2 regions of the Halobacillus sp. ABR2_026 genome follow, and region 2 is predicted to be linked to the other one. Evidence: a T-box and tRNA genes for the amino acid it is inferred to sense, from the RefSeq annotation. Region 2 holds a T-box; the other holds one or more tRNA genes.

Region 1 (14,444 bases), 150 kb from region 2:
ATCGTAAAGTTACCTTTTTAAGGTAACTTTATTTTTTTTGGTTTTTTTAGTTTATAATGAAGGCAAAGAGGGTATTGATGATGGCGTGTTTTTTATATTTTTTTATAAAGGCGATGCACTTTTCATTTTAATAAGGGGACAGAGAGAAAGCTGTCCGTATGAAAGAACGGCCTGAACTCCTCCAGTGCAGGGCTCAGTCCCCAATGGTGTAAATAAAAGCATTTTTTTGATAAAATTATATCTAAATAGTATGTGGACGACTAATAGAGGGTTAGAAGGCGGAGGTTTAGATAATGGATGAACGATTGAAAAATGTAGTGTTAGAGCATAGTGATGACATTGTCAAAATGTGGTTGGAGGAAGTCAATACACATAAGAAGAATGATTATACATCGACGATTTCTGACGAGATGTTCGAAAGCACCAACCGTGAATTTGTTAATGTGATATTCTCCAGCATTGAAAAGCAGGGGTTATCTTCGGATTTGGATGATTTCTCCGAACGCTTGATCAATCTGGGGTGGCCGTTGAGCTATTTGACGGACGGCATGCAGGTATTCCGCCGTGTAGTTACGGATTTCATCCTCAAACAATCGGACAAAATCGACTCGGACTATTTTTCTGAAGTTTTACGGAAAGTGGATGGCTGGGTTGACCCGATTATCAACCGACTTGTCAATGAGTATTCCGGAAGCTGGGAACATATTGTTTCCTTGCAGAGAGTAGCTTTGCAGGAGCTTTCCGCTCCGTTGATCCCTGTCATGGAAAACATTACGATTATGCCGCTGATCGGCACCATCGATACAGAGCGGGCTAAGCTCATTATGGAGAACCTGCTGGATGGAGTGATCAAGCACAATGCAGAGGTTGTCCTGATCGATATTACTGGTGTTCCTGTCGTTGATACGATGGTGGCTCATCATATCATCCAGGCTGCGGAAGCGGTCCGCCTGGTGGGGTCGAGGTGTATCCTCGTGGGAATTCGTCCTGAAATTGCTCAGACGATCGTGAATCTGGGAATCGATTTAGGAAAATTCCCAACGAAGAGTTCCTTGCGAAAAGGGTTCCAAACAGCATTGGAATTGACGAACCGTCGAATCGAAGAAACCCAGAACAACGATGAAGACATCGAAAAACTAATTGATTCACTAGATAGGGAGTGAAAACATGAGGATACCTATTTTAAAGCTTCATAACTATTTACTCATCTCCATACAAATCGATTTGGATGATCAGACAGCCATCCAATTCCAGGAAGATCTCTTGAAAAAAATTCACGAAAGCGGAGCTACAGGTGTCGTCATAGATTTGACATCCGTTGATATCATCGATTCTTTCATTGCCAAAGTACTTGGTGATGTAGTGACGATGTCGGATTTGATGGGGGCTAAGGTCGTTTTGACCGGTATACAGCCGGCGGTTGCTATGACTCTGATTGACTTAGGTATACACATGCAGGATGTCCCGACCGCGTTAGATCTAGAACAAGGGTTGATCAAACTTCGCCAGGAATTGGAGGAGTGAATATGGACTTCCAATCCTGTGTCAACATAAAGAAGGAGTGGGACATTGTCGGAGCCAGACAGCTTGGACGCGATATATCCAGAAAGATCGGCTTCGGGACCGTCGATCAAGCCAGGATAGCCACAGCCATTTCTGAATTGGCACGGAACATCTATTTGTATGCAGGAACAGGAAAAGTCTGTTTCGAAGCACTCGAAGATATGAATAAAAAGGGAATTCGGATCGTAGCTACAGATGAGGGCCCGGGCATTAAAGATATCAGCCAGGTCATGGAGGACGGATTCACTACATCCGGAGGGCTCGGAGCAGGGCTTCCAGGTGTGAAGCGGTTGATGGACGATTTTGATATCGTATCAGGAGAGGGTAAAGGTACGGAAATCACTGTTGTCAAATGGCTCCGTTAAAGGAGGTAGAAAAAGCGATGGATACATTGAAACTCGATTTGGAAAATTATAAAGAATTATTGCAGGAGTATATAAAGACGAAGGATGAGCAAGCTCTCTATCAGGCGGAACAATTCAGCAAACACTCGATGCAGCAGAATATATCCCCTGAAGAGATCATCAATGTTCACATCCAATCCTTACAGGAAATATACCCGGATATGCCTGAGTATATTCAGTCATCTATGAATTTCCTTTTGGAAACGATGATTTCCTATGGACTGGCCTATCAGGAGTATCAGACATTGCGTGAGAAACAGCTGGAACTCAAATCAGAAATATCCGTAGCTGCAAACATGCAGAAAACACTTCTGTCGACCGTTAAGCCTGATTTGGCTGATATCGATGTAGGGGCATTGAGTGTCCCGGCCAAACAGATGAACGGGGACTACCATCACTTTGTTCATGATGGAAAAGGGAGCCTTGGCATCGCTGTTGCCGATGTCATTGGTAAAGGTGTACCCGCCGCTCTTTGTATGTCCATGATCAAATATTCGATGGATAGCTTTTCAGGAAATGCGCACGGATTCAAGTGTCATTCTTGGCAGTCTGAACAGAGTGGTCGAACGTAATGTGGATGCAAGTATGTTCATAACGATGTTTTACGGCTTGTATAATTCGAACGAGCATACGTTCACGTTTTCTTCAGCAGGTCATGAACCAGGGTATTATTACCATAAAGATCGTGATGAATTTGAGGAAATTGATGTTCCAGGGCTTGTTCTCGGGGTATCTCCTGAAGTTACGTATAAGCAGTATGAGAAGAAAGTGGAAAAAGGGGACATGATTATTCTTCTTACAGACGGTGTCACCGAATGCAGACAGGGAGACCGTTTTATTGATCAGGAAGAAATTCTGCATGTCATCAAACAATATTCTCATCTGCCGGCACAAGGGATTGTGGATCAAGTGTACAAGCATTTCGAGCGATTGCAGGATTTCCAATTGAGAGACGACTTCACATTAATTATTTTACGAAGAAATGTTTAATGGATGTAAGAGAAGGGTAAATAAACCTGCGCTCTATTTTTCAACAATCATTAGGAGGGATTACGATGAATTTATCTATAGATGTTACGAACAATGATACGGTTTCGAATGTCGTCCTTACCGGTGAGGTCGATGCATTCACCGCCCCTAAATTAAAAGATACGTTATTACCGCTTACGAAAGAACAAGGCCATGTTGTAGAAGTGGACTTTCAGGATGTGAATTATATGGACTCCACGGGCCTCGGTGTTTTCATCAGTGCCTTGAAGTCTACGAAGGAACATGATTCCAAGATGCGCCTTGTCCATATGCAGGACCGCGTATATCGTCTCTTCAAAATTACCGGTTTGACAGAAATCATGAACATCGAGTCTACAGTACAAGGTGGAATGTAAAGATGGAACCATTTGATTTTGTTGAAGTGAAGGTACCTGCCAAAGCAGAATATATCGGGGTTGTACGTCTGAGTACATCAGGAATCGCCAATCGGATGGGATTCACTTACGAAGACATTGAAGATTTGAAAGTAGCGATATCAGAAGCGATCACCAATGCAGTGAAGCATGCGTATAAAGAAACAGGTGAGGGAGAGATCACCATCGGTTTTGGTGTGTATCAGGACAGGCTGGAAGTCATGGTCGCTGATCATGGAGGAAGCTTTAACCTTGGTGAAATCAAAGAAGACATTGGCCCCTACAAACAGGACGATGACATTGAAGAACTGCGAGAAGGAGGCTTTGGCCTGTTTCTTATCGACGCACTCATGGATAAAGTTGAAATCAACAGCAAATATGGAGTCATTGTCCTTATGACAAAATATCTCCATGAAACCGGGGTGGGGCAAGATGGCGACCAAATCACAACATCACAATGAGGAAGTTTACGAATGGATTGCCCACCTGCAAGAAAACCCTAGAGATGAAGCGGTACAGGAAAAAGTTGTGCTCGTTTATAAGGATCTTGTAGAATCCATTGCTCGTAAATATTCGAAAAACAGCACCATCCATGAGGACTTGGTTCAAGTCGGCATGCTTGGGCTGTTAGCGGCTATTCGGAGGTATGACGCTGAATTCGGCAAGTCTTTCGAATCGTTCGCAATTCCTACGATCATAGGGGAAATTAAACGCTTCATCCGTGACAAAACGTGGAGTGTCCATGTTCCCCGCAGAATTAAGGAACTCGGACCGAAAATCAAAAAAGTCTCTGAAGAACTGACGAACACTCTGCAACGTTCACCATCTGTCAAAGAAATTGCGGATGAGCTTGAGGTATCTGAGGAAGATGTTCTGGAGACGATGGAAATGGGTAAAAGCTATAAGGCGTTGTCGGTGGATCGTAAAATCGAAGCCGACTCGGACGGAAGCACCGTGACCATCCTTGATTTGATTGGAAATCAGGAAGACGGTTATTCCAATATCGACCAGCGGATGCTCCTTGAAAAAATCCTCCCGATTCTTAGCGAGAGGGAACAGGAAATTCTTCAGTGTACCTATTTTGAAAACATGAGTCAGAAAGATACGGGCGAACGCCTCGGGATTTCCCAAATGCATGTCTCCCGTTTACAGAGACGGGCGTTAAGAAAGCTGAGAGAAGCTCTGCAGTCGGAATCTGTTGAGGTATTCTAGTGAAAAAGGAGACCAAACGGGTGGATTTATCTATTTTCCAAAAAGCCAAAAAAGGGAACTATTTTTGCGGTGACAGCTATTTCTATAAGGAAACGGAAGGTGCGTTTTTATGTGCTTTAGCCGATGGACTCGGTAGTGGTGAAATGGCGATGGAATCATCCAAGGCAGTGATGGAAGTGATAGAGGAACATCCAGATTCGACTGTAGAAACGCTCGTTAAAAGATGCAATGAAGCGCTGGCAGGAAAGCGCGGGGTCGTTCTCGGGATTTTGAGAATCGATTATAACGCTCAAACTTATTCCTATTCATCCATCGGAAATATCGGGATCATTACGATCGACCCGGGTGGGGAGCGGAAACGGAACATTCCGTTAGCCGGTTATCTCTCAGGGTTCCCACGCTCACTTCGAGTGACCCATGGGACAGTACAAAAAGGGATGATATTCCTTATGTTCTCAGACGGGGTCAATGATCGACGCTTATCTTCAAAGCTTACCCAATCCAAAGATGTTGAGCAGATCACCCAGGATTACAAGCAAATGTACGGCGATACCCGTGATGATGATACGACATTAATTGCTATGGCCTATAATTAAAACCCTCCATTCAAGCCGTAAGGTGGAATGGGGGGTTTTATTGTTACTCGTACTTGGCCCCCTTTGATCGTATTCGGTACCACGTACCTTTTGTGAATTTCTCGTACCTGGTACCGCATTCCGGAAATCTGGTGTCAGGTTTAAAAAGGTTTGTTTATGGATCGCCCCTTATACCAGGTATTTAAGCATTAGGTAATGGTACCGGGTACAATACTTTTTTTACGTACCAGCTACCAAGCGGGACTATTTCTGTACCGGACGGGCAAGGGGAGAGGCCCCGAGTATTCTTGTCTATAATTTGATACAATGAACAAGACGTCATTGAAGGAGGTCATTTTTTTGAGTGAAACCAATCAAAAGAACGAGTTGATGAAACTCGTAGCTAAACAGACAAAAGTGAAAGATCAGACGGTCAAACAAGTGATCGACCTGCTTGAAGAAGGGAATACTGTTCCTTTTATCGCCCGTTATCGGAAAGAGATGACTGGCGGATTAGATGAAGTACAAATCAAAGATGTCGAAGACCAATGGAATTATGTCACAAACCTCGTGCAGCGGAAGGAAGAAGTCATCCGCCTCATCGAAGAACAAGGCAAACTGACAGACGACCTGCGTCGCGAGATTGAATCGGCAGAAAAACTGCAGCGGGTGGAGGACTTGTATCGTCCGTATAAACAAAAGCGGCGAACACGTGCGACAGTAGCCAAAGAAAAAGGTTTAGAACCTCTCGCCGTACAGGTTTGGGAACAGCGAAATATTAACTTCAGTAAGGAAGCGGAGCGTTACTTTTCCGAAGAATACGAGCTGAAGGCTGAGGAAGATGTAAAAGCTGGAGTCAATGATATTATCGCTGAATGGATATCCGATGATCCTACATACAGAGAGAAAATTAGGAAGCAGACCCATGACAAAGGGGTCATTGTCTCTTCAACAAAGAAAGCGGACCAAGACGAAAAAGGTATTTTCGAAATGTATTATGATTATCAGGAACCTGTCCGTTCAATCGCATCCCACCGGGTCCTGGCCTTGAACCGGGGTGAAAAAGAAGAGGTGCTTAAAGTCGGTGTACAGCCTCCTGAAGATGCTATCGTGCAATACTTGGAGCGGAGCGTGATCAACCGTCAAACGACAGGCAAGCTCCGTGCCATTCTTGAAGAGGCTATTCAGGATAGTTACAAACGATTGATCCAGCCTTCTGTGGAAAGAGAAATCCGTGGTTCCTTATCAGAACAGGCGGAGGAACAGGCCATTGAAGTGTTCTCCAGCAACCTCCGGAACCTCCTCCTGCAGCCCCCACTAAAAGGAAAAGTGGTGCTTGGGGTGGATCCCGCTTACCGTACGGGATGTAAACTTGCGGTAGTAGATGAAACGGGGAAGGTCCTTGATATCGGGGTCATATACCCAACGGCCCCTCGAAATGATACAGCGGGAGCCGAAAAGAAAATTCTTTCCTTTATGAAAAAGTATGACATTGAACTGATGGCGATCGGAAACGGGACGGCATCAAGAGAAACGGAACAATTTATAGCTGATATGATTCAAAAACATCAATTGGATGCTTCTTACATGATCGTCAATGAAGCGGGAGCCAGTGTTTACTCTGCTTCAAAATTAGCGCGTGAAGAGTTTCCTGATTTTCAAGTGGAAGAACGTAGTGCGGTTTCCATTGCCCGCCGGGTTCAAGATCCATTGGCAGAACTGGTGAAAATCGACCCTAAATCTATCGGAGTGGGGCAATACCAGCATGATGTCACGCAGAAAAAGCTGAACGGCTCCCTCTCCTTTGTCGTGGAGACTACTGTAAACCAAGTCGGTGTCAATGTGAACACAGCTTCGTCCTCACTGCTGCAATATGTATCGGGACTTAGCAAAACCGTTGCGAACAATGTGGTGAAAAAAAGGGAGGAGTTAGGGAAATTCACTAAACGAACTGAACTTAAAGACATCCCGCGACTGGGGGCGAAAACGTTCGAACAAAGTATCGGCTTCCTTCGGATTTTAGACGGGAAGGAGCCACTCGACCGGACTCCGATCCACCCGGAAACATATAAAGCAACCCGGGAGCTGTTGAAGATGCTTGGGTTTACGACTTCGGACATCGGGACGGAGCGTTTAGCTGAGGAACTGAAGACGAAGGATGTCTCTTCTGTAGCCGAACAATTGGGAATAGGAGAATTGACGCTTCAGGACATTATGAAATCATTGGCTCAGCCCGGAAGAGACCCAAGGGATGATTTGCCGAAGCCATTATTGAAAACCAATGTTCTTTCAATGGAAGATCTTGAACAGGGAATGGAGTTGGAAGGGACGGTTCGGAATGTTGTAGATTTTGGAGCGTTTGTAGATATTGGCGTGAAGCAGGATGGGCTTGTTCATATTTCGAAGCTTGCAAATAAATACGTGAAACATCCAATGGACGTAGTGTCTGTTGGGGATGTGGTGACCGTTTGGGTAGATCAAGTAGATGTACAGAAGCAGAGAATTGCCTTGACTATGGTTAACAATGGATAAGAAAAAAAGCAACTGCCTGGAGAGCCTATCTTTCCGGGTGGTTTTTATTTATGCAGGTGTTGATAATAGTACCAGCATTGGTTCAGCATTTTGATTTGATATTTGTCTTTGTTCAAGAATGCTCGTGTCATTTGTTTCATTAACCATGATGGCATGAAAGTTCAGCTCCTTTATATTCAAGTCATACTTGTGGTAGAGTATGCACAGGACAAGGGAGGTGTTCCTATGACAGATGAAGAATTGCAGCAATGGACTCATAAACTCTCAGAAGAATATTTTGACAAACCATTTGTACATGATGTATACTTCAACTCTCGTCTAAGGACGACAGGAGGCCGATACATTCCTTCTAAAAAAGTGATTGAAATCAATCCGAAATATAGTGTAGAATTAAATGGTGTCGAATTGGAAGGCATCATTAAACATGAGCTTTGCCACTATCACCTTCATATAGAAGGAAAAGGTTTTGGGCACCGCGATCCTGAATTCAAAGCACTAATGAAAAAGACAGGATCTCCGAGACATTGCTCACCACTTCCTTCCACCTCACAAGAAAAGTTTCACCATTATGTTTGTACAAAATGCGGGCAGACATACAAAAGGAAAAGGAAAGTGGATACTAGAAAATTCGGCTGTGGAAAATGTAAAGGGAAGATTAAAAAGAAGTAAATTTTCCATTGACGAAAGATTATGCACATGTTAAATTAGTTAAGTCCTCAAAAAAACAAGCCATTCACTCATGAATTACATTGAAATTTCATTGAAAAAAAGGTTTGACATTGAATGCAGGATGTTATAAGATATAAAACGTCGCTGATAAACAACAGCAGACAATATACATTATTCCAACGTAGCTCAGTGGTAGAGCAATCGGCTGTTAACCGATCGGTCGTAGGTTCGAATCCTACCGTTGGAGCCATTATGGAGAAGTACTCAAGTGGCTGAAGAGGCGCCCCTGCTAAGGGTGTAGGTCGCGTAAGCGGCGCGAGGGTTCAAATCCCTCCTTCTCCGCCATTCTCTTTATTGGCCCGTTGGTCAAGTGGTTAAGACACCGCCCTTTCACGGCGGTAACACGGGTTCGAATCCCGTACGGGTCACTTTTCAATACATAGGTCCGGTAGTTCAGTTGGTTAGAGATGCCTGCCTGTCACGCAGGAGGTCGCGGGTTCGAGTCCCGTCCGGACCGCCACTCTTTTTGGGCCATAGCCAAGCGGTAAGGCAACGGTTTTTGGTACCGTCATGCGCTGGTTCGAATCCAGCTGGCCCAGCCATTTTTCTTTGAAAAAAAGGTTGACAAAAAGATGAATACATTATATGATGTTTCTTGTGCTTTTAAAAAACATCACGATCATTGAGTGTTACAGATTCCTTTTAAGGAGCCATTAGCTCAGCTGGTAGAGCATCTGACTTTTAATCAGAGGGTCGAAGGTTCGAATCCTTCATGGCTCACCATTTATTATGCGGGTGTGGTGGAATTGGCAGACACGCTAGATTTAGGATCTAGTGCTTCACGGCGTGGGGGTTCAAGTCCCTCCACCCGCATTATCCAATTATCATGATCAGCATCCCATTGTTATTTAGCAATTTTGCGGTCGTGGCGGAATCGGCAGACGCGCTAGGTTGAGGGCCTAGTGGGAGGTAATCCCGTGGAGGTTCAAGTCCTCTCGGCCGCACCAAACTTTTTCAAAAAAGTTCTTGCGTCAAAACACAATAAATGATAAGATAATCAATGTCGCTTTTTTAATGCGCCCGTAGCTCAATTGGATAGAGCGTCTGACTACGGATCAGAAGGTTAGGGGTTCGACTCCTCTCGGGCGCGCCATCAACGGGAAGTAGCTCAGCTTGGTAGAGCACTTGGTTTGGGACCAAGGGGTCGCAGGTTCGAATCCTGTCTTCCCGACCATCGAAATGCTAAAACAACATGATACACTTGCGGGTGTAGTTTAGTGGTAAAACCTCAGCCTTCCAAGCTGATGATGAGGGTTCGATTCCCTTCACCCGCTCCATTTTATTGAATGTCATCGGGGCCTGTAGCTCAGTTGGTTAGAGCGCACGCCTGATAAGCGTGAGGTCGGTGGTTCAAGTCCACTCAGGCCCACCATGATTCACTTTTGATCTTTGAAAACTGAACGAACCAACCAGTACGTCAAAACATTTCTTCTTTTATAGAAGAGATTTGAAACAAAGCACATTCGGTGTGCAAATGAGCAAGTCAAACTTAACTTTTATGGAGAGTTTGATCCTGGCTCAGGACGAACGCTGGCGGCGTGCCTAATACATGCAAGTCGAGCGCGGGAAGCGAGCGGATCCCTCCGGGGTGAAGCTCGTGGAACGAGCGGCGGACGGGTGAGTAACACGTGGGCAACCTGCCTGTAAGATCGGAATAACCCCGGGAAACCGGGGCTAATGCCGGGTAATACTTTCTTTCGCATGAAGGAAAGTTGAAAGATGGCTTCTCGCTATCACTTACAGATGGGCCCGCGGCGCATTAGCTAGTTGGTGAGGTAACGGCTCACCAAGGCGACGATGCGTAGCCGACCTGAGAGGGTGATCGGCCACACTGGGACTGAGACACGGCCCAGACTCCTACGGGAGGCAGCAGTAGGGAATCTTCCGCAATGGACGAAAGTCTGACGGAGCAACGCCGCGTGAACGATGAAGGTCTTCGGATCGTAAAGTTCTGTTGTTAGGGAAGAACAAGTACCGTGCGAATAGAGCGGTACCTTGACGGTACCTAACGAGGAAGCCCCGGCTAACTACGTGCCAGCAGCCGCGGTAATACGTAGGGGGCAAGCGTTGTCCGGAATTATTGGGCGTAAAGCGCGCGCAGGCGGTTCCTTAAGTCTGATGTGAAAGCCCACGGCTCAACCGTGGAGGGTCATTGGAAACTGGGGAACTTGAGGACAGAAGAGGAGAGTGGAATTCCACGTGTAGCGGTGAAATGCGTAGATATGTGGAGGAACACCAGTGGCGAAGGCGACTCTCTGGTCTGTTTCTGACGCTGAGGTGCGAAAGCGTGGGTAGCAAACAGGATTAGATACCCTGGTAGTCCACGCCGTAAACGATGAGTGCTAGGTGTTAGGGGGCTTCCACCCCTTAGTGCTGAAGTTAACGCATTAAGCACTCCGCCTGGGGAGTACGGCCGCAAGGCTGAAACTCAAAGGAATTGACGGGGGCCCGCACAAGCGGTGGAGCATGTGGTTTAATTCGAAGCAACGCGAAGAACCTTACCAGGTCTTGACATCCTTGGACCTCCCTAGAGATAGGGATTTCCCTTCGGGGACCAAGTGACAGGTGGTGCATGGTTGTCGTCAGCTCGTGTCGTGAGATGTTGGGTTAAGTCCCGCAACGAGCGCAACCCCTAATCTTAGTTGCCAGCATTCAGTTGGGCACTCTAAGGTGACTGCCGGTGACAAACCGGAGGAAGGCGGGGATGACGTCAAATCATCATGCCCCTTATGACCTGGGCTACACACGTGCTACAATGGATGGTACAAAGGGCAGCGAAGCCGCGAGGTGTAGCAAATCCCATAAAACCATTCTCAGTTCGGATTGCAGGCTGCAACTCGCCTGCATGAAGCCGGAATCGCTAGTAATCGCGGATCAGCATGCCGCGGTGAATACGTTCCCGGGCCTTGTACACACCGCCCGTCACACCACGAGAGTTGGCAACACCCGAAGTCGGTGAGGTAACCTTTATGGAGCCAGCCGCCGAAGGTGGGGCCAATGATTGGGGTGAAGTCGTAACAAGGTAGCCGTATCGGAAGGTGCGGCTGGATCACCTCCTTTCTAAGGATATTACGGAAACGTACTGTGTTGGTTGTTCAGTTTTGAGAGATCAAACGATCTTTCAACTTGTGAACCTTGAAAACTGGATAAGGAATCATTGTTTCATCTAACGATGAGGCAATTGATGACAAGACATCTAATTGAAATTGTAAACGTCTTTTCACGAAGATAGTTAAGTGAATAAGGGCGCACGGTGGATGCCTTGGTACTAGGAGCCGATGAAGGACGGGACTAACACCGATATGCTCCGGCGAGCCGTAAGTAGGCTTTGACCCGGAGATTTCCGAATGGGGAAACCCGCTGTTCGTAATGGGACAGCATCCTATACTGAATACATAGGTATAGGAAGGCACACCCGGGGAACTGAAACATCTAAGTACCCGGAGGAAGAGAAAGCAAACGCGATTTCCCAAGTAGCGGCGAGCGAAACGGAATCAGCCCAAACCAGAAAGCTTGCTTTCTGGGGTTGTAGGACACTCCATTGGAGTTACCAAAGAGGAAGATAGATGAATCGATCTGGAACGATCAGCCAGAGCAGGTAACAGCCCTGTAGTCGAAATCTTTCTCTCTCCGGAGTGGATCCTGAGTACGGCGGAACACGAGGAATTCCGTCGGAATCCGGGAGGACCATCTCCCAAGGCTAAATACTCCCTAGTGACCGATAGTGAACCAGTACCGTGAGGGAAAGGTGAAAAGCACCCCGGAAGGGGAGTGAAAGAGAACCTGAAACCGTGTGCCTACAAGTAGTCGGAGCCCGTTAATGGGTGACGGCGTGCCTTTTGTAGAATGAACCGGCGAGTTACGACCGTATGCGAGGTTAAGCAGCAGAAGCGGAGCCGCAGCGAAAGCGAGTCTGAATAGGGCGAGTGAGTATGCGGTCGTAGACCCGAAACCGTGTGATCTACCCATGTCCAGGGTGAAGGTCAGGTAACACTGACTGGAGGCCCGAACCCACGTAAGTTGAAAATTACGGGGATGAGGTGTGGGTAGGGGTGAAATGCCAATCGAACACGGAGATAGCTGGTTCTCTCCGAAATAGCTTTAGGGCTAGCCTCAGAATAGAAAGTCATGGAGGTAGAGCACTGATTGGACGAGGGGCCCCTATCGGGTTACCGAATTCAGTCAAACTCCGAATGCCATCGACTTTGTTCTGGGAGTCAGACCGTGGGTGATAAGGTTCATGGTCGAGAGGGAAACAGCCCAGACCGCCAGCTAAGGTCCCAAAGTGTGTGTTAAGTGGAAAAGGATGTGGAGTTGCTTAGACAACCAGGATGTTGGCTTAGAAGCAGCCATCATTCAAAGAGTGCGTAATAGCTCACTGGTCGAGTGACTCTGCGCCGAAAATGTACCGGGGCTAAACACACCACCGAAGCTGCGGATTGATCTTATGATCAGTGGTAGGAGAGCGTTCTAAGGGCCGTGAAGTCAGACCGTAAGGACTGGTGGAGCGCTTAGAAGTGAGAATGCCGGTATGAGTAGCGAAAAAAGAGTGAGAATCTCTTTCACCGAATGCCTAAGGTTTCCTGAGGAAGGCTCGTCCTCTCAGGGTTAGTCGGGACCTAAGCCGAGGCCGAAAGGCGTAGGCGATGGACAACAGGTTGATATTCCTGTACCACCTCCTTTCCGTTTGAACGACGGGGGGACGCAGGAGGATAAGGAGAGCGCGCCACTGGATGTGCGCGTCCAAGCAGTGAGACGGTCGGATAGGCAAATCCGTCCGGCAACGTTGAGCTGTGATGGGGAGGGAAATAAAGTACCGAAGCTCCTGAGTTCACACTGCCAAGAAAATCCTCTAGTGAGGAAAGAGGTGCCCGTACCGCAAACCGACACAGGTAGGCGAGGAGAGGATCCTAAGGTGAGCGGGAGAACTCTCGTTAAGGAACTCGGCAAAATGACCCCGTAACTTCGGGAGAAGGGGTGCTCCTCTGCCGAGGAGCCGCAGTGAAAAGGCCCAAGCGACTGTTTACCAAAAACACAGGTCTCTGCGAAGCCGTAAGGCGAAGTATAGGGGCTGACACCTGCCCGGTGCTGGAAGGTTAAGGGGATGCGTTAGCTTATGCGAAGCGTTGAACCGAAGCCCCAGTAAACGGCGGCCGTAACTATAACGGTCCTAAGGTAGCGAAATTCCTTGTCGGGTAAGTTCCGACCCGCACGAAAGGTGCAACGACTTGGGCACTGTCTCAACGAGAGACCCGGTGAAATTATACTATGTGTGAAGATGCACATTACCCGCGACAGGACGGAAAGACCCCGTGGAGCTTTACTGTAGCCTGATATTGAATGTTGGTACAGCTTGTACAGGATAGGTAGGAGCCTTGGAAGCCGGAGCGCTAGCTTCGGTGGAGGCGCTGGTGGGATACTACCCTGGCTGTACGGACATTCTAACCCAGGACCGTGATCCGGTCCGGAGACAGTGTCAGGTGGGCAGTTTGACTGGGGCGGTCGCCTCCCAAAAGGTAACGGAGGCGCCCAAAGGTTCCCTCAGAATGGTTGGAAATCATTCGCAGAGTGTAAAGGCACAAGGGAGCTTGACTGCGAGACCTACAAGTCGAGCAGGGACGAAAGTCGGGCTTAGTGATCCGGCGGTTCCGCATGGAAGGGCCGTCGCTCAACGGATAAAAGCTACCCCGGGGATAACAGGCTTATCTCCCCCAAGAGTCCACATCGACGGGGAGGTTTGGCACCTCGATGTCGGCTCATCGCATCCTGGGGCTGTAGTCGGTCCCAAGGGTTGGGCTGTTCGCCCATTAAAGCGGTACGCGAGCTGGGTTCAGAACGTCGTGAGACAGTTCGGTCCCTATCCGTCGTGGGCGTTGGAAATTTGAAAGGAGCTGTCCTTAGTACGAGAGGACCGGGATGGACACACCGCTGGTGTACCAGTTGTTCCGCCAGGAGCATCGCTGGGTAGCTACGTGTGGTCGGGATAAGTGCTGAAAGCATCTAAGCATGAAGCCCCCCTTGAGATG
Region 2 (14,444 bases):
AAACCTGGCACCACATCATCCGTACCTGGTACCAGGTACGGATCGATCTCTTTTTGGTACCCGGTACGGATTAAAACTCAGATCGTACCTGGTACCCGGTACACATTTTCAGTATCCGGTACGGCCGGTAGCGACGGTTTTTCCTCTTAACGTTTTTAAAAATCCGGCGAGTTTCACCACTTGTTCAACCTTGTGGTGATGACTGAATGAAAGACGTATGAAGGATTTTGCTTCTTGTGCACTGTATCCCATCGCAAGTAATGTCGCAGCTGGTTTCTGATCATCTGCATGACAGGCACTTCCTGTAGAAAAATAATACCCGTTCCGATTCCCTTCAAGCATAGCCAGTTGCCCCTCTATTTCCGGGAGAATTAGTCCAAGGATCGGAACAGCGGTTTCGACCGTATCTCCTAACACGTGCCACTCCCCCATATCAAGAAAAGCCTGCTTCAATGTTATGATTCTCCTTTGAATAACACTTATTTCCTTCACCATTTTTTCAGCGGACACAGTGAACGCGGCAATTCCAGGCAAATTGATGGTCCCCGGCCTCATCCCTCTTTCATGAGCGCCGCCTGGCGTACGCGGTGTACACGTAAGCGAAGGACGAATATACATAGCCCCCACGCCCTTCGGACCATATAGCTTATGGGCTGCCACTGAAAGACTGTCTACATAGGGAGCTATTTCATCTAACCGAATCTTCCCGAAAGATTGGACACAATCGGTATGCAGAAGAATGTTGTACTTCCGGCAGATGGCGGATAAGTGATGGAGAGGCTGGATCGTTCCGATATCAGAATTGACATGTTGAACAGCTAAAAGAACGGTCTCCTCACCCACCACCTTTTCAACAGCTTCTACCTCTATAAGTCCCTCCTCCGTCAAGGGAACCCTTGTAACCTTATAGCCTTCTCTTTCATATTTCCGTATGATATTTCGAACAGAGGAATGTTCAGCGTCAGTGGTGACAATATGCTTGCCCTCCCTTGCTGTTAACAGGGCTTCGATCGCACGTTCATTACTTTCTGATCCACCGCTTGTAAAATACAGACCTTCCTTCTCCACAACCATTAAGTCCGCCAGTGTCTGCCTGCAGTGCTCTAATAAGGCAGCCGCCTTTGTACCTCCATCGTGCAAGCTCCGTGTATTCTCATAATAATGATTGGCTGCGTGAAGATAAGCCTCCATGGCATCGTCATCCATCGGACATGCAGCTGCAAAATCAAAATAACCCTCCACATTTCCCCGCTCCTTTTTAAGTAATCTCTTGTCAATAGTGTAACAGTGTGTAAATATAAGTGTAAATACACTTGTATATATAAAGGGGTGGAAGTATGATAAGGACGGCAGATGTCATCATCATCGGAAGTGGAGCAGCAGCGTTACAGCTCGCCCGTCACCTTTCTACGGATAGAAATGTGATTATTATCACAAAGTCGATTCTCGGTCAGGGGAATTCCCGATTAGCTCAAGGTGGGATTGCTGCAGCCCTGGGAAAAGAAGATCATCCTTTTTATCATTTCGTCGATTCTGTCCTGGCCGGGCGATCGATGAACTATCATCATTCCACACTGATGATGACCCAGGAAGCTCCACAAATCATTCGGGAACTTGAAGCGGAAGGATGTGCCTTTGATTATAAAGACAGAGATACCCTTGCACTTGGAAAAGAGGGGGCCCATAGCCATCACCGCATCATCCATGGGGGCGGGGATCAGACAGGGAGAGTTCTTATGAATCATTTGACGGCAGCCCTCCCTCTTCATGTCGACATCATAGAAAACCACTATGTATACGAACTGATGGTGAATGAAAACCATCAATGCTATGGAATCAAAAGTAAGGATTCCTATGGCACCCACGAATTTCAGGCCCCTCATGTCGTGGTCGCGACCGGGGGATGCGGACAGTTATATGCGTCCACATCCAACGCCCCCTCTGTGACCGGGGATGGCATGGCACTCGCTTATCAGGCTGGAGCAGAGCTTGTAGACATGGAATTCATCCAGTTCCACCCTACCCTTTTGTACATAAAAGATAAGGCTGTAGGTTTGATCTCTGAAGCTGTCAGGGGTGAGGGGGCCTTTCTGGTCGATGAAAACGGGCGGCCGGTCATGGAACACATTCACCCTCTTCAAGACCTTGCTCCGAGACACATTGTTTCACAAACGATTTACCAAAGAAGGCAAAGCGGAGACAACATCTATCTTGATATAAGCAAGATAGAAAATTTTGACCTGAGATTCCCGCATATTACAAACCTTTGCACACAGTACCAAGTGGATATTACCGAAGGGCGGATTCCTGTAGCCCCTGGCTGTCACTTTTCAATGGGCGGCATTAAAACCGACCTCCATGGAAGAACAACGGTCGATGGGCTTTATGCCATTGGCGAAGCGGCATGTACAGGCGTTCACGGAGCTAATCGCCTGGCCAGCAATTCCCTTCTTGAAGGACTCGTCTACGGAAAAAGGCTCGCGGCTCACCTGAATGCATCCCCTCGCCTCTCTAGAACGTCATGGAGTAAAAGACACAAGCGGATGAATCCTCCTTCTGTTATCCCTTCCAGGCAAATCCTTCAAGAGCGGATGACGGCAAACGTCGGGATTGTTAGAGACGGAAAAAAATTAAACGATCACCGCAAGTGGTTGGAATCCTTCGCTCCTCCAGAGGAATGGGAACGGTACGACATAGGCATGCTCACATTCGAACAAATGACGAGAATGTTCATGCTGCAGACAAGCTGGATCATCACAAAATCGGCACTGGAACGGCAGGAGAGCCGCGGGGGGCATTATCGCAGCGATTTTCCTGAAGAGCAGATGGATTGGCTCAACAAACAGGTCGTCAGACACAGAACTTCAGAAATGAGGGAAATCAATGAACCTTTGGAGACGTAAACAACACTTAGAAGCCTTTTTTATAGAAGATATCGGAGAGCATGATTACAGTTCAGACTTTGTATTCCCGAAGAATTTAAGGGGCACGATGACCTTTACTTGTAAAGAAGCAGGAATTTTCTGCGGGGCGGATATCATTTCAGATGGCTACCAGGTGCTGAATCCTGATGTGGCCGTCCACCTTCATGTCCATGACGGAGATCAGGTGAGCGCAGGAGAAGCCATAGCTACAGCCCAAGGGCCTGTTGGTGACCTTCTCAAAGGGGAACGCGTCATCCTTAATCTCGTTCAGCGTATGAGCGGGATTGCGACCATGACCAAACGTGCCGTAGAAGCTTTAGGAGATGAAAAAATCCGTATTTGTGACACAAGGAAAACGACTCCCGGACTTCGTTCCTTTGAAAAGTATGCCGTCCGCACCGGTGGCGGACACAACCACCGCTTCGGCCTCTATGATGCGGTCATGCTGAAAGACAATCATATCGAATTCTTCGGCTCTGTCCATGAAGCGATTACCAGAACAAAAGCAGCCATCGGCCACACTGTGAAGATAGAAGTCGAAACAGAGACAGAAGATCAAGTCCTCGAAGCCGTAGAAGCAGGAGCGGATATCATTATGTTCGATAATCGCACACCAGATGAAATCCACTACCTTTCCCAACTGGTCCCCTCTTCGATCACAACCGAAGCTTCTGGAGGAATCACTCTGGAAACCCTGCCTGATTACCAGGGGCTTGATCTCAACTATCTTTCCCTCGGAATGTTGACCCACTCTGTGAAAGCCATGGATATAAGCGCCCGTGCCATCACCATAAAGGAGGAAGTATAATGAATTTGTTTGATACGATTGAAAGAACGACGCTGCCTGACAAGTATAAGGCAATGGAAACATCAGAACTGGAGCAAAGAATTCTCAACGTAAAGAAATCCATGGGGGCAAGACTCTTCCTTCCTGGTCACCATTATCAAAAAGATGAAGTCATTCAATTTGCTGACGTCCGCGGGGATTCGTTAAAGCTTGCTCAGATATCTGCGAGCCAACATAAAGCGGAGGCGATCGTTTTTTGCGGGGTCCATTTTATGGCGGAAACCGCAGATATCTTGACTCGGGAAGATCAGCATGTGTACCTCCCGGATATGAGAGCCGGCTGTTCCATGGCTGATATGGCGAATATCCGACAGACAGAGGAGTCATGGACCCGTCTAATGGAACTTTTTGACGATACGATCCTGCCTCTTACTTATGTGAATTCTACAGCAGCTATCAAGTCATTTGTAGGCAGAAAAGGCGGAGCGACTGTTACTTCCTCCAATGCAGCCGATATGCTGAGGTGGGCCTTCTCCAAAAAAGAGCGGATCCTCTTCCTCCCCGATCAGCACTTGGGAAGAAATACCGCATACGATCTAGGCATCCCGCTCAACCACATGGCCGTTTGGGATCCTATCATAGAAGAGCTTCTTTATGATGGACCGTTGGAAGACATTCAAGTAATTCTGTGGAAAGGGCACTGCTCCGTTCATGAAAATTTCGCCGTTTCCAATGTCGAACAAGTTCGTACGGAGCATCCAAACATGAAAATTATCGTCCACCCGGAGTGCAGCCGTGAAGTTGTAGAGAAGTCTGATATGTCCGGTTCCACGAACGCAATCATCCAAGCGATTGAACATGCTCCTCCAGGAAGTGAGTGGGCGATTGGCACAGAAATGAATCTCGTCAATCGCATCATCCAGGAACATCCGGATCAACACATTATTTCCTTGAATCCGCGGATGTGCCCATGTCTGACCATGAACAGAATCGACCTTCCCCATTTGGCCTGGTCTCTCGATTCCGTCATGGAGGGTAATCCTCAAAACCTAATCCAAGTCCCCCCTTCCATCGCTGTGAATGCGAAGAAAGCTCTGGACAGGATGTTGGCTCGTGTGTGATTATATTCCGCTTAGCTGTTGGAGCTACTAAAGAAAAGGCACTGTTAAAGTTCAGTGTTGATATTGGCATCAACGGATGGAAGTGACCATGAATGATAGGATGATAAAAGGGAGTTTATTTCCAAGTGTCGAAACCTTTAGATGATCTACTTTCACGATGTAACCATTGAATCTTGTTGGATTATTATTTCGAAACGGAGTCTTTCACTAACTGGCAGGATTGTTGAAGACTTGATTTCGAGAGGGTTCGGGGTTCGTTATTGTGTTGAGTGCCAGGGGTGGCTGGGAAGCTACTCGCTTTCCTGTGGGGGAGTGCCGAGCTTCCTCGGGCTTATCGCCCTGCGGGATCTCGCCGATCTCCTTTCTCCCACGGGAGTCTCGCAGCTTCCCAACCACCCCATTCGATCATGCGAGAAACGAACCCCTTTGTCAACGTTGGATGGTCTTCCATTCCCCCGGTTGTTGTAAGCATAAAACGCTATGTATCAAGCTTTCCGGGTTCGATCACCTCGGTTTGGGAATATGATCCTTATCCTCTCACCAACTAGAATAGCTGATGATTCATGAAGGGGTTTCGAGACCCTGATCTAGCCAAGGGGCGGAGGGGGATGGCGAGACTCCTATCTTAAGTGTGCAGGCGCCTCGTTCAGCGGCGTATGGACTGGACTGAGCTGGAGGAGATAAAGGAAACACGAAGAACGAAGGGATTCGATGTTGACTTATCGTACAGAAGCGAGGGAAGTCTCACTAGCCGCTAGGCGCAGAAACCGGATATCTATGAGGAAAAGAGTGCTGGGTGAGACCCCGCAAGGCGTAAGCCTGAGGAGGCTCACCGCGCTCCCGCGGAAAGCGAGTCATCCCCCGCAGCCCCTAACTCCCACACAAACATCTCAAAACTGAGTCTTCCACAAACAGGAGCTTTCGTTGAATAAGCCAAATATAAAAAAGGAACTTCCAATTTTATGGAAGTTCCTTTTTTTGCAGTAATATCAACACTAAACTTTAACAGAGCCAAAGAAAAAGAACCTCCGCGCGGAGAATATCCGCATCCATTCCTGCGAATATTACTTTTAAAAGGAGGGTGCTTACATGAACAAAGAACGCGCAAAAGAAATATTTAAATCAGAGGATATGATATCGGTCATGCATGAAGACCGTGAAATTTACATTGAAGAAGTTATTGAACGCAATGAAATGGCACGCATTCACCCGACAGATCAGCCGAACATCGTTCAAAAAGTTCCGTTATATGAATTGAAAGAGCAGGAATAAACCTGAAAAACCCGGATCATATGCTGTGATCCGGGTTATATTTGATATTTCTCCTTTAATAGGCGTCTTTCCCTGTTTCAAACTCTAGTTTTGAATGTACTTTTCAAACACATCATCAAAATCTTTGCGGGTATTTTCCTCATACTTCTTCGTAAACCAATCATAAGCAAAGATCGCCGTTTCACTGAATTCTTTGGAGACGTCATTGTCATGGAAACGGTTATCACGGATCATGTCCTGTGCCACCCCGATACTGTCCTTAGCGAAAGCTGCCTGGCGCTGGTTCTCTTCCTGAATATGAGAAATAGCTACCAGTGATTTATACAAATCGGCAATCGCTTCTCCTTCGTCCTTTGCAATATCGATGCTCATATATTGATCGCCGATGTAGAATTTGATTTCTAAATCCAAATCAATTGTCCCTGCTGTTTCTACTGATACACTTCTGATTGGATGCTGATAATAGTCATAACGATAGATGTTGCGTTTACTGCTTGTTGCTTTTTCGCCGTCCAAGTGAATGAGCGCACGATTCGTAAAACAGTATTCATCACTTTTCGATTTGATTAGAAAATGAATCTTTTCTCCATCCTCTGTCAGGACAAAGTCATCGGACTGGGCTTTATCAAAATCTTCTTTCCGGATAATCTTTCCGATATCACTTAAACCTAACGCATCACTTGCCATTTTTTTGAACATATCATGACCTCCTGAATATTCGGATTCGTTGACTATTTCTACATGACATCTATAAATCCTCTATCGACAAAGCGAAAAACCGGAGCATAAACTATGCTCCGGTTCTCTGTTCTTTATTGTTGAAGCGCAAGTTTCAGTTGGTGGTCACCGACTGTATACTCTTTCATCGCTTCCTTTTCCCCGACCGTCAAATCGTTAACTAAAACATTTTCACGGATCAGTTGTTCATTCTGTTGAATGGCTTCTTTAACGTCTGCATCTCCATCGAGAGCGATATCGACGCGAAGATCGATTGGAAGATCCTGCTGTTTACGTTCATCCTGGATCACCCGGATGACTTCGCGGGCAAGGCCTTCCAGACGAAGCTCTTCTGTGATCGTCGTATCCAGCATGACATGGAAATCCTGATTGGATCCCATGGACAATCCAGCATCTGCCACACGTTCAACGTTCAGAAGGTCCAGGGTAACCTCGACCTCTCCGTCTCCTGTCGGCACGACGACTTTTTCATCCTGAACAACTTTAGCTGCTTCTTCATCAGAAAGTTTTTCGAGATACCCTTTGACAATCCCGACATTCTTTCCAAGAACAGGACCTGCAGCACGGAAGTTCAGTTTGACTTCATAGCGTACGAGATCATCAGAGGACTGCTTCACGACAACTTCTTTGACGTTGATTTCATCACGGATAATGCTGCTGTATTCCTCAAGCGCCTTCCCTTGATCTGAGTTGACCGGGATGACGACAAGCTCTGACAGAGGCTGCTTCGTCTTGATCGATTCGGTGTTACGGACACCACGAGCTAGCTCAACCACTTGCAGTACAGCATCCATATCTTTTTCAAGCTGCGTATTTACCACCGCATCGTCCACTTTCGGGAAGTACGCCAAGTGCACACTTTCACCCGTCAGGTTTTGATAGATGTCATCAGCAAGGAACGGCGTGTACGGAGCCATGAGCTGACTGAGCTGTGCCAACACTTCATGAAGTGTATGGTAAGCCGCTTTCTTGGATTCAGTCATGCCTGATTCCCAGAAACGGTCGCGGGAACGACGGATATACCAGTTACTTAGTTCATCAATGTACTTCTCTAGAGCTTTTGCAGCTTTCGTGAAGTCGTAGTCATTCAACGCTTCCTCTACCACACCCGTCACACTGTTCAACCGGGAAAGGACCCAGCGGTCAAGCAGTGTCTTTTCGCCTTCTTCATTCTTATTGAATGTGTAACCATCGATGTTGGCATACAAGGTGTAGAAACCGTGCGTGTTTACAAGCGTATCAATGACTTTAGATTTCGCTTCGATTACCACTCGTTCCGAGAAACGTTTATTGTTCCACGGCGCACTGTCAGCAAGCAACGCCCAACGGAAAGCATCAGCACCGAATTTTGTAACAAGATCTGTAGGGTTTAGAGCATTCCCCTTACTCTTAGACATCTTGCGTCCTTCTTCATCAAGGATATGACCAGTGGAAAGGACACGCTTGTAAGGAGCTTTACCTGTGAACAAAGTAGAGACAGCGAGCAGGCTGTAGAACCATCCGCGTGTCTGGTCGATCCCTTCACAAATGACGTCTGCAGGGAACTGTTTCTCAAACTGATCTTTGTTTTCAAACGGGTAGTGCTGCTGGGCAAATGGCATGGAACCAGAATCGAACCAAACGTCAATAACTTCTGGTACGCGGTTCATCGTGCCATTACACTTTTCACACGTTACCTGTACGCGGTCGACGTATGGCTTGTGAAGTTCAACATCACCGATATCACCAATCGCTTTTTCCTGAAGGTCCGCTTTGCTGTGCGGGGCGTATTGATGATCACAGGAATCACACATCCAGATCGGCAGCGGGGTTCCCCAGAAGCGGTTACGACCGATGTTCCAGTCGACCATGTTTTCAAGGAAGTTTCCAAAACGGCCATCTTTGATGTGGTCCGGATGCCATGTTACTTCCTGGTTATTCTTGATGAACTGATCTTTCAGTTCTGTCGTTTTGATAAACCAGCTTTCGATTGCGTAATATAGCAGTGGAGAATCACAACGCCAGCAGTGTGGATAGCTGTGCTCATATTTTTCTTTATGGAAAAGCAGTCCTTCGTTTGCAAGGTACTTCACGATGTCGACGTCACAATCTTTAACGAATCGACCTTCAAATGGAGGGATATCCTCTGTATAACGACCCTGACCATCCACAACATTGAAGAAAGACAAATTGTTTCCCTTCACCAAATTGTAGTCATCTTCACCATAAGCAGGTGCGATATGAACGACACCTGTACCGCTTTCTGCGTTTACGAAATCTGCTTCGACGACGAAGTGACCACGTTCAGGCTTAACGAACGGGAACGGCGGGTGATATTCAACATCTTTGAATTCGCTCCCTTTATGCTTGGAAACGACTTCGTACTCTTCCCCAAGGTTCTTCTCGGCAAGAGCTTCCGCAACGATGTACACTTCGCCATCTTTCTTCGCCTTGATATAATCAAGATCCGAGTGAACGGCAAGTGTAACGTTGGCAGGAAGCGTCCAAGGTGTTGTCGTCCAGCCAAGGAAAAATTCATTTTCAGAACCTTTCACTTTGAACTTCGCCGTTGCGGAAAGGTCTTTGACATCTTCATATCCCTGCGCCACTTCGTGGGAGCTCAATGTCGTCTGACAGCTCGGGCAGTAAGGCGTTACACGGTGACCTTTAGAAAGCAGGTTGCGCTTGTGAAGGTCACTCAGGATGTACCAGACACTTTCGATATAACGATCTTGAAGAGTCACATAAGGGTCATCCATATCGAGCCAATAGCCGATGGATTCCGTGAACTCTCTCCACTCTTTTTCATAATTAAAGACACTTTCCTTACATTTCTCAATGAACTTCTCTACGCCGTACTCTTCGATTTGCTGTTTTCCTGAGATGCCGAGCTGCTTCTCGACTTCCAGCTCAACCGGCAGACCGTGCGTATCCCAGCCGCCCTTACGTAGGACTTGATAGCCCTGCATCGTTTTATAACGTCCGACAAAGTCCTTGATGACCCGGCCAAGGACATGCCCTGCGTGAGGGAGGCCGTTTGCTGTCGGCGGCCCTTCATAAAAAACGAATGTTTCTGCACCTTCGCGCTCATTCATGGAGCGACGGAAGACATTTTCTTTATTCCAGTAATCTTTGACACGATTTTCGCGGTCTAAAGCCGCTTCTTTCGTATTGACACTGCGCATTTCTTCCACCTCTTACCCTTTGATTTTTTGTATAGATAAATAATAACGAACTTACAATGACGACAGGAACAAAAAAATCCGCCCCTGCTGAATACACAGGGACGGATTTGATTCCGCGGTACCACCCATATTCCGCGCAATACATGCACGGCTCTCGGTTCACAAAACGGATAACGGCCGCCTGCCGGTTCCACTTACTCTGTCTCATTTCAGCAGAACTTCTCAGAGATGATCTTCAGCTGTTACCTGTCATCGCTTCACACCAGCCAGCGACTCTCTTGAGACAGAAATAAAAGCCTACTCTTCTCGTCAACGAAACTATACGTATCTTCTCCATATCCTACAATGTAATCTTTTGTATGTCAAAGCTTTCTTACCTTCATCCTCGCCTATTTTTCAAAAGCTTATACGTGTTCACTTTATCTTATCGCTTCCTATAAAAAATCCATATTATCGCCAAACACTTGTTTTGCTTACAATAAAAATGGCTCTGTTAAAGTTTAGTGTTGATATTACTGCAATAAGGAAATTCCAATTTTATATTTGGCTTATTCAACGAAAGCTCCCTTTTCTTGAAGACTCAGCTTCGAGATGTTTGTGTGATTCTAGGGGCTCCGGGAAAAGGTTCGCTTTCCATGGGGCGGGCGGTGAGCCTCCTCAGGATACGCCTTCCGGGGTCTCACCTGTCCCACACGTCCCATAGGAGTCTCCACCGTTTCCCTCCGCCCCCTTTCCCTTATAAGTGTCTCGAAGCCACTTTAAAAAGGGTGAGCATGAATGGTTGAGGTTCGAACATCTGTATGGATTAGTACAATTCTTCTCCCCTAGACGGGCAGATCATACGTAGTATCAAGCATTTGCGTATGCTAAACGTTCATGGGGTAGAGATGATATCATTCCCTTCTCTTACCCATACAGCTGATTTTTTAAGTAGTGGTTTCGAGACACTTATATGGCAAAGGGGCGGAGGGGAATGGCGAGACTCCTATCTTAAGTGTGCGGGCGCCTCGTTCAGCGGCGTATGGACTGGACTGATCTGGAGGAGATAAAGGAAACACGAAGAACGAAGGGATTCGATGTTGACTTATCGTACAGAAGCGAGGGAAGTCTCACTAGCCGCTAGGCGCAGAAACCGGATATCTATGAGGAAAAGAGTGCTGGGTGAGACCCCGCAAGGCGTAAGCCTGAGGAGGCTCACCGCGCTCCCGCGGAAAGCGAGTCATCCCCCGCAGCCCCTTGGCTAGATCAGGGTCTCGAAACCCCTTCATGAATCATCAGCTATTCTAGTTGGTGAGAGGATAAGGATCATACGCCCAAACCGAGAGGCTCGAACCCGAAAAGCTTGATACATAGCGTTTTATGCTTACAACAACCGGGGTAATGGAAGACCATCCAACGTTGGTAAAGGGGTTCGTTTCTCGCATGATCGAATGGGGTGGTTGGGAAGCTGCGAGACTCCCGTGGGAGAAAGGAGATCGGCGAGATCCCGCAAGGCGATAAGCCCGAGGAAGCTCGGCACTCCCCCACAAGAAAGCGAGTAGCTTCCCAGACACCCCTGGCACTCAACACAATAACGAACCCCGAACCATCTCGAAACGGAGTCAACAATCCTGCCATTTCCGTTGATGCAAATATCAACACTGAACTTTAACAGAGCCATAAAAATAAGCCCTGTTAACTATTGAAGATAAACTCCCGGTTCTTGAAAACAGCTTTATTCTTGAATAAATGCAAACACAAAACATTTAACAGAAACGGAATATTAGGAAAGAAGGGATTACGTATGTCAGATGAAGTGAAGCGTCACGTCCAGGAAGTATTTTCAAAGAACAAACAAGCGTATGTCGATAGTGCAACACATAAAAAACAATCCGACCTTGATGGGATTGTTGAGTGGCTGAAGCCCGACCCTTCACACAAAGCATTGGATATCGCCACAGGAGGCGGCCATGTTGCGAAAGCTTTAAGTCCCCACTGCCGAACTGTTTTTGCTACAGACCTTACAAAAGACATGCTGCAAAACACAGCCCGTCACTTAACTTCCCAGCAAAACATCGAATTCGTAGTCGCAGATGCCGAGTCCTTGCCTTTTCTGGATGATTGCTTTGATCTTGTCACATGCAGAATTGCACCACACCACTTCCCTTCCCCCCATGATTTCATCCAGGAAGTGGCCCGAGTATTAAAAGAGAGCGGCAGGTTTTTAATGATCGACAACGTGGCCCCCGAAGACAAGGAGCTGGACCTGTTTTATAACCGCTTTGAGAAGGCGCGGGACTACAGCCACGTCCGCGCTCTTAAAATCAGCGAATGGGAACATCTATTCCAAAATAACCACATGAGCATTGAGAAAAAACTCACTCGAAAAAAAGCGATGCCCTTCCCGAGCTGGGTTCAGCGCACATTAGATGAGAAATCTGAACAGGAAGCTGTGGAAGAACTATTCAAACAAGCTCCCCCGGCAGCCAAAAAGCACTTTTCCATTCTTGAAGAAAATGGACATGTCCAGTCCTTCGAAATCGATGAGTATATGGTAGTTGTAGAAAAACATTCCTCCTGACGAATATTCCACCATCACATTGGAAAAATAAACGAAGTATTGAAATGTGAGGTGGAGATCAATGGATATCGTCGTCATGGCCCGTGCGTTATTCGGTACATCGCTCGGATTCCATATCATTTATGCAACGATCGGTGTTGGACTTCCCGTGATGATCATCATCGCGGAAGTCCTTCACTTTATCAAGAAAGACCCGGATTACGCATTGATGGCGAAACGCTGGACGAAGGGGTTCGCCATTCTGTTGGCTGTTTCCATTGCTTCTGGTACGATCGTCGGCGTCATGATCTCCCTATTGTTCCCGGATTTCATGGAAATTGTCGGCCAAGTCATCGCCCTTCCGTTCCAGATGGAGATTTTCGCCTTCCTGATCGAGGCGGTGTTCATGTCCATCTACCTGTATGCAGCGGACCGACTACCTCCCACCCTGAGACTTGTCAGCATTATTTCCGTGGCTCTTGGTGCGACGGCATCGGCCATCTTGATCACAGATGTCCACGCGTGGATGAATACACCGGCAGGGTTCAACATCACGCCGGACGGAGAAGTGACAGACGTGGATACATGGGCAGCCTTTTTCAACCCGAGCTTCGGCGTCACCGCCATCCACGTAACCCTGTCTGCTTACATGACAGTGGCTTTCCTTGTGGCGTCTATTGCAGCCCTAAGGCTGATGCGGAGACACATCACAAAAGCTGAACGTGCGTATCATAAAAAAGCATTGACGATTGCTCTATACTTCGGGGCTCTTATGTCTTTGGCGACAGCTATTAATGGTCATGAAACGGCACAAATGCTTCACGAGTATAATCCAAGAAAGCTTGCTGCTGCGGAAGGGTTATTTGAAACGCAGCGCTATGCCCCCTTATCGATCGGAGGATATACATCATTAGAAGATCAGCGTGTAAAGTATGCCGTGGAAGTTCCCTATGCTTTAAGTTTCCTTGCAGGTGACCGGTTGGACACGGAAGTCTTAGGATTGAACGAATTCCCTGAGGAACTGTGGCCCCCACTCTATGTCCACATCCTGTTCAATGTCATGGTAGGGATCGGTTCTGTTCTCATTATCGTAGCGTTCGTCGCTCTATTCTGGAAACACGTCCTAAAAAAAGACCTGCCAGGATGGCTGCTGGCTACACTGGTCGTCAGCGGCCCCCTCGCCATGCTTGCCATTGAAGCAGGCTGGTGTTTCAGCTGTATCGGACGCCAGCCATGGACGATTACAGACGTACTCCGGACGGGAGAGGCTGCTACTAAATCGAAGAGTGTGGGCTTCCTTTTCTACTTGTTCATGACTCTTTATATCACCCTGCTTTTCGTAACAGGTTTCGTCATGCGATATTACTTTAAGCGAAACCCGGTGAGCAAAGATCTGAATACTCGAGAAGTATAAGCCAACAACATCCCGGAAAGGACGTACAACTTATGGAAGCATCAACTTTAGCGATTACGATTTTATGGAGTCTGCTTTTCATCTATTCCATCCTCGGGTCCCTCGACTTCGGGGCCGGTTTCTGGGGAATGATTTATGGAAAAAATGAAGAAAAGAGTGCTTCCCAGATCGCGAACCGTTTTCTTTCTCCAACATGGGAAGTGACCAACGTCTTTCTCGTCATCTTCGTTGTTTCTGTCGTCACCTTTTTCCCATTCGCTACGACTCTGCTCAGCAGCGTTCTGCTCGTCCCTGTCGGTCTGGGAATTTTATTACTGACCATCCGTACGACTTTCATGGTTTTCCAACATCATGCCAACCGTTTCAGAGATTTGCTCCGTCTGACTTCCGGCTTCACCGGCTTGGTCATTCCAGCATTGCTCGTCAGTATCCTGCCTATTACCCTGGGAGGGTTCGTCAGCTTTGAAGATGACTACCCGCGTCTA

The links. A T-box is a leader RNA that pairs with one kind of tRNA and senses whether it is charged. The one in region 2 lies ahead of ileS (isoleucine--tRNA ligase), so its partner is inferred to be a tRNA-Ile.
Region 1: it encodes a tRNA-Ile, which carries the amino acid that the T-box ahead of ileS (isoleucine--tRNA ligase) is inferred to sense. The anticodon was not compared.

Annotation. Positions count from the first base shown of each region.
Region 1 covers NZ_JBSWTM010000001.1:348,127-362,570, forward strand. Annotated here, with positions in the region: gene ACXADE_RS01870 (RsbT co-antagonist protein RsbRA) at 294-1,163, shown strand; gene ACXADE_RS01875 (STAS domain-containing protein) at 1,168-1,524, shown strand; gene ACXADE_RS01880 (anti-sigma regulatory factor) at 1,527-1,928, shown strand; partial or broken gene ACXADE_RS01885 (SpoIIE family protein phosphatase) at 1,946-2,957, shown strand; gene ACXADE_RS01890 (STAS domain-containing protein) at 3,023-3,352, shown strand; gene rsbW (anti-sigma B factor RsbW) at 3,355-3,831, shown strand; gene sigB (RNA polymerase sigma factor SigB) at 3,803-4,582, shown strand; gene ACXADE_RS01905 (PP2C family serine/threonine-protein phosphatase) at 4,603-5,178, shown strand; gene ACXADE_RS01910 (Tex family protein) at 5,485-7,689, shown strand; gene cmpA (cortex morphogenetic protein CmpA) at 7,734-7,844, opposite strand; gene ACXADE_RS01920 (SprT family protein) at 7,915-8,358, shown strand; tRNA gene ACXADE_RS01925 (tRNA-Asn) at 8,534-8,608, shown strand; tRNA gene ACXADE_RS01930 (tRNA-Ser) at 8,613-8,703, shown strand; tRNA gene ACXADE_RS01935 (tRNA-Glu) at 8,715-8,786, shown strand; tRNA gene ACXADE_RS01940 (tRNA-Asp) at 8,801-8,878, shown strand; tRNA gene ACXADE_RS01945 (tRNA-Gln) at 8,886-8,960, shown strand; tRNA gene ACXADE_RS01950 (tRNA-Lys) at 9,066-9,141, shown strand; tRNA gene ACXADE_RS01955 (tRNA-Leu) at 9,150-9,231, shown strand; tRNA gene ACXADE_RS01960 (tRNA-Leu) at 9,278-9,365, shown strand; tRNA gene ACXADE_RS01965 (tRNA-Arg) at 9,435-9,511, shown strand; tRNA gene ACXADE_RS01970 (tRNA-Pro) at 9,516-9,592, shown strand; tRNA gene ACXADE_RS01975 (tRNA-Gly) at 9,622-9,695, shown strand; tRNA gene ACXADE_RS01980 (tRNA-Ile) at 9,714-9,790, shown strand; rRNA gene ACXADE_RS01985 (16S ribosomal RNA) at 9,914-11,478, shown strand; rRNA gene ACXADE_RS01990 (23S ribosomal RNA) at 11,649-14,444, shown strand, end outside.
Region 2 covers NZ_JBSWTM010000001.1:200,677-215,120, reverse strand. Annotated here, with positions in the region: gene ACXADE_RS01190 (IscS subfamily cysteine desulfurase) at 109-1,242, opposite strand; gene nadB (L-aspartate oxidase) at 1,338-2,903, shown strand; gene nadC (carboxylating nicotinate-nucleotide diphosphorylase) at 2,884-3,732, shown strand; gene nadA (quinolinate synthase NadA) at 3,732-4,832, shown strand; gene ACXADE_RS01170 (H-type small acid-soluble spore protein) at 5,922-6,104, shown strand; gene ACXADE_RS01165 (PH domain-containing protein) at 6,189-6,803, opposite strand; gene ileS (isoleucine--tRNA ligase) at 6,917-10,006, opposite strand; T-box leader at 10,101-10,328, opposite strand; gene ACXADE_RS01155 (class I SAM-dependent methyltransferase) at 11,790-12,566, shown strand; gene ACXADE_RS01150 (cytochrome ubiquinol oxidase subunit I) at 12,628-13,959, shown strand; gene ACXADE_RS01145 (cytochrome d ubiquinol oxidase subunit II) at 13,992-14,444, shown strand, end outside.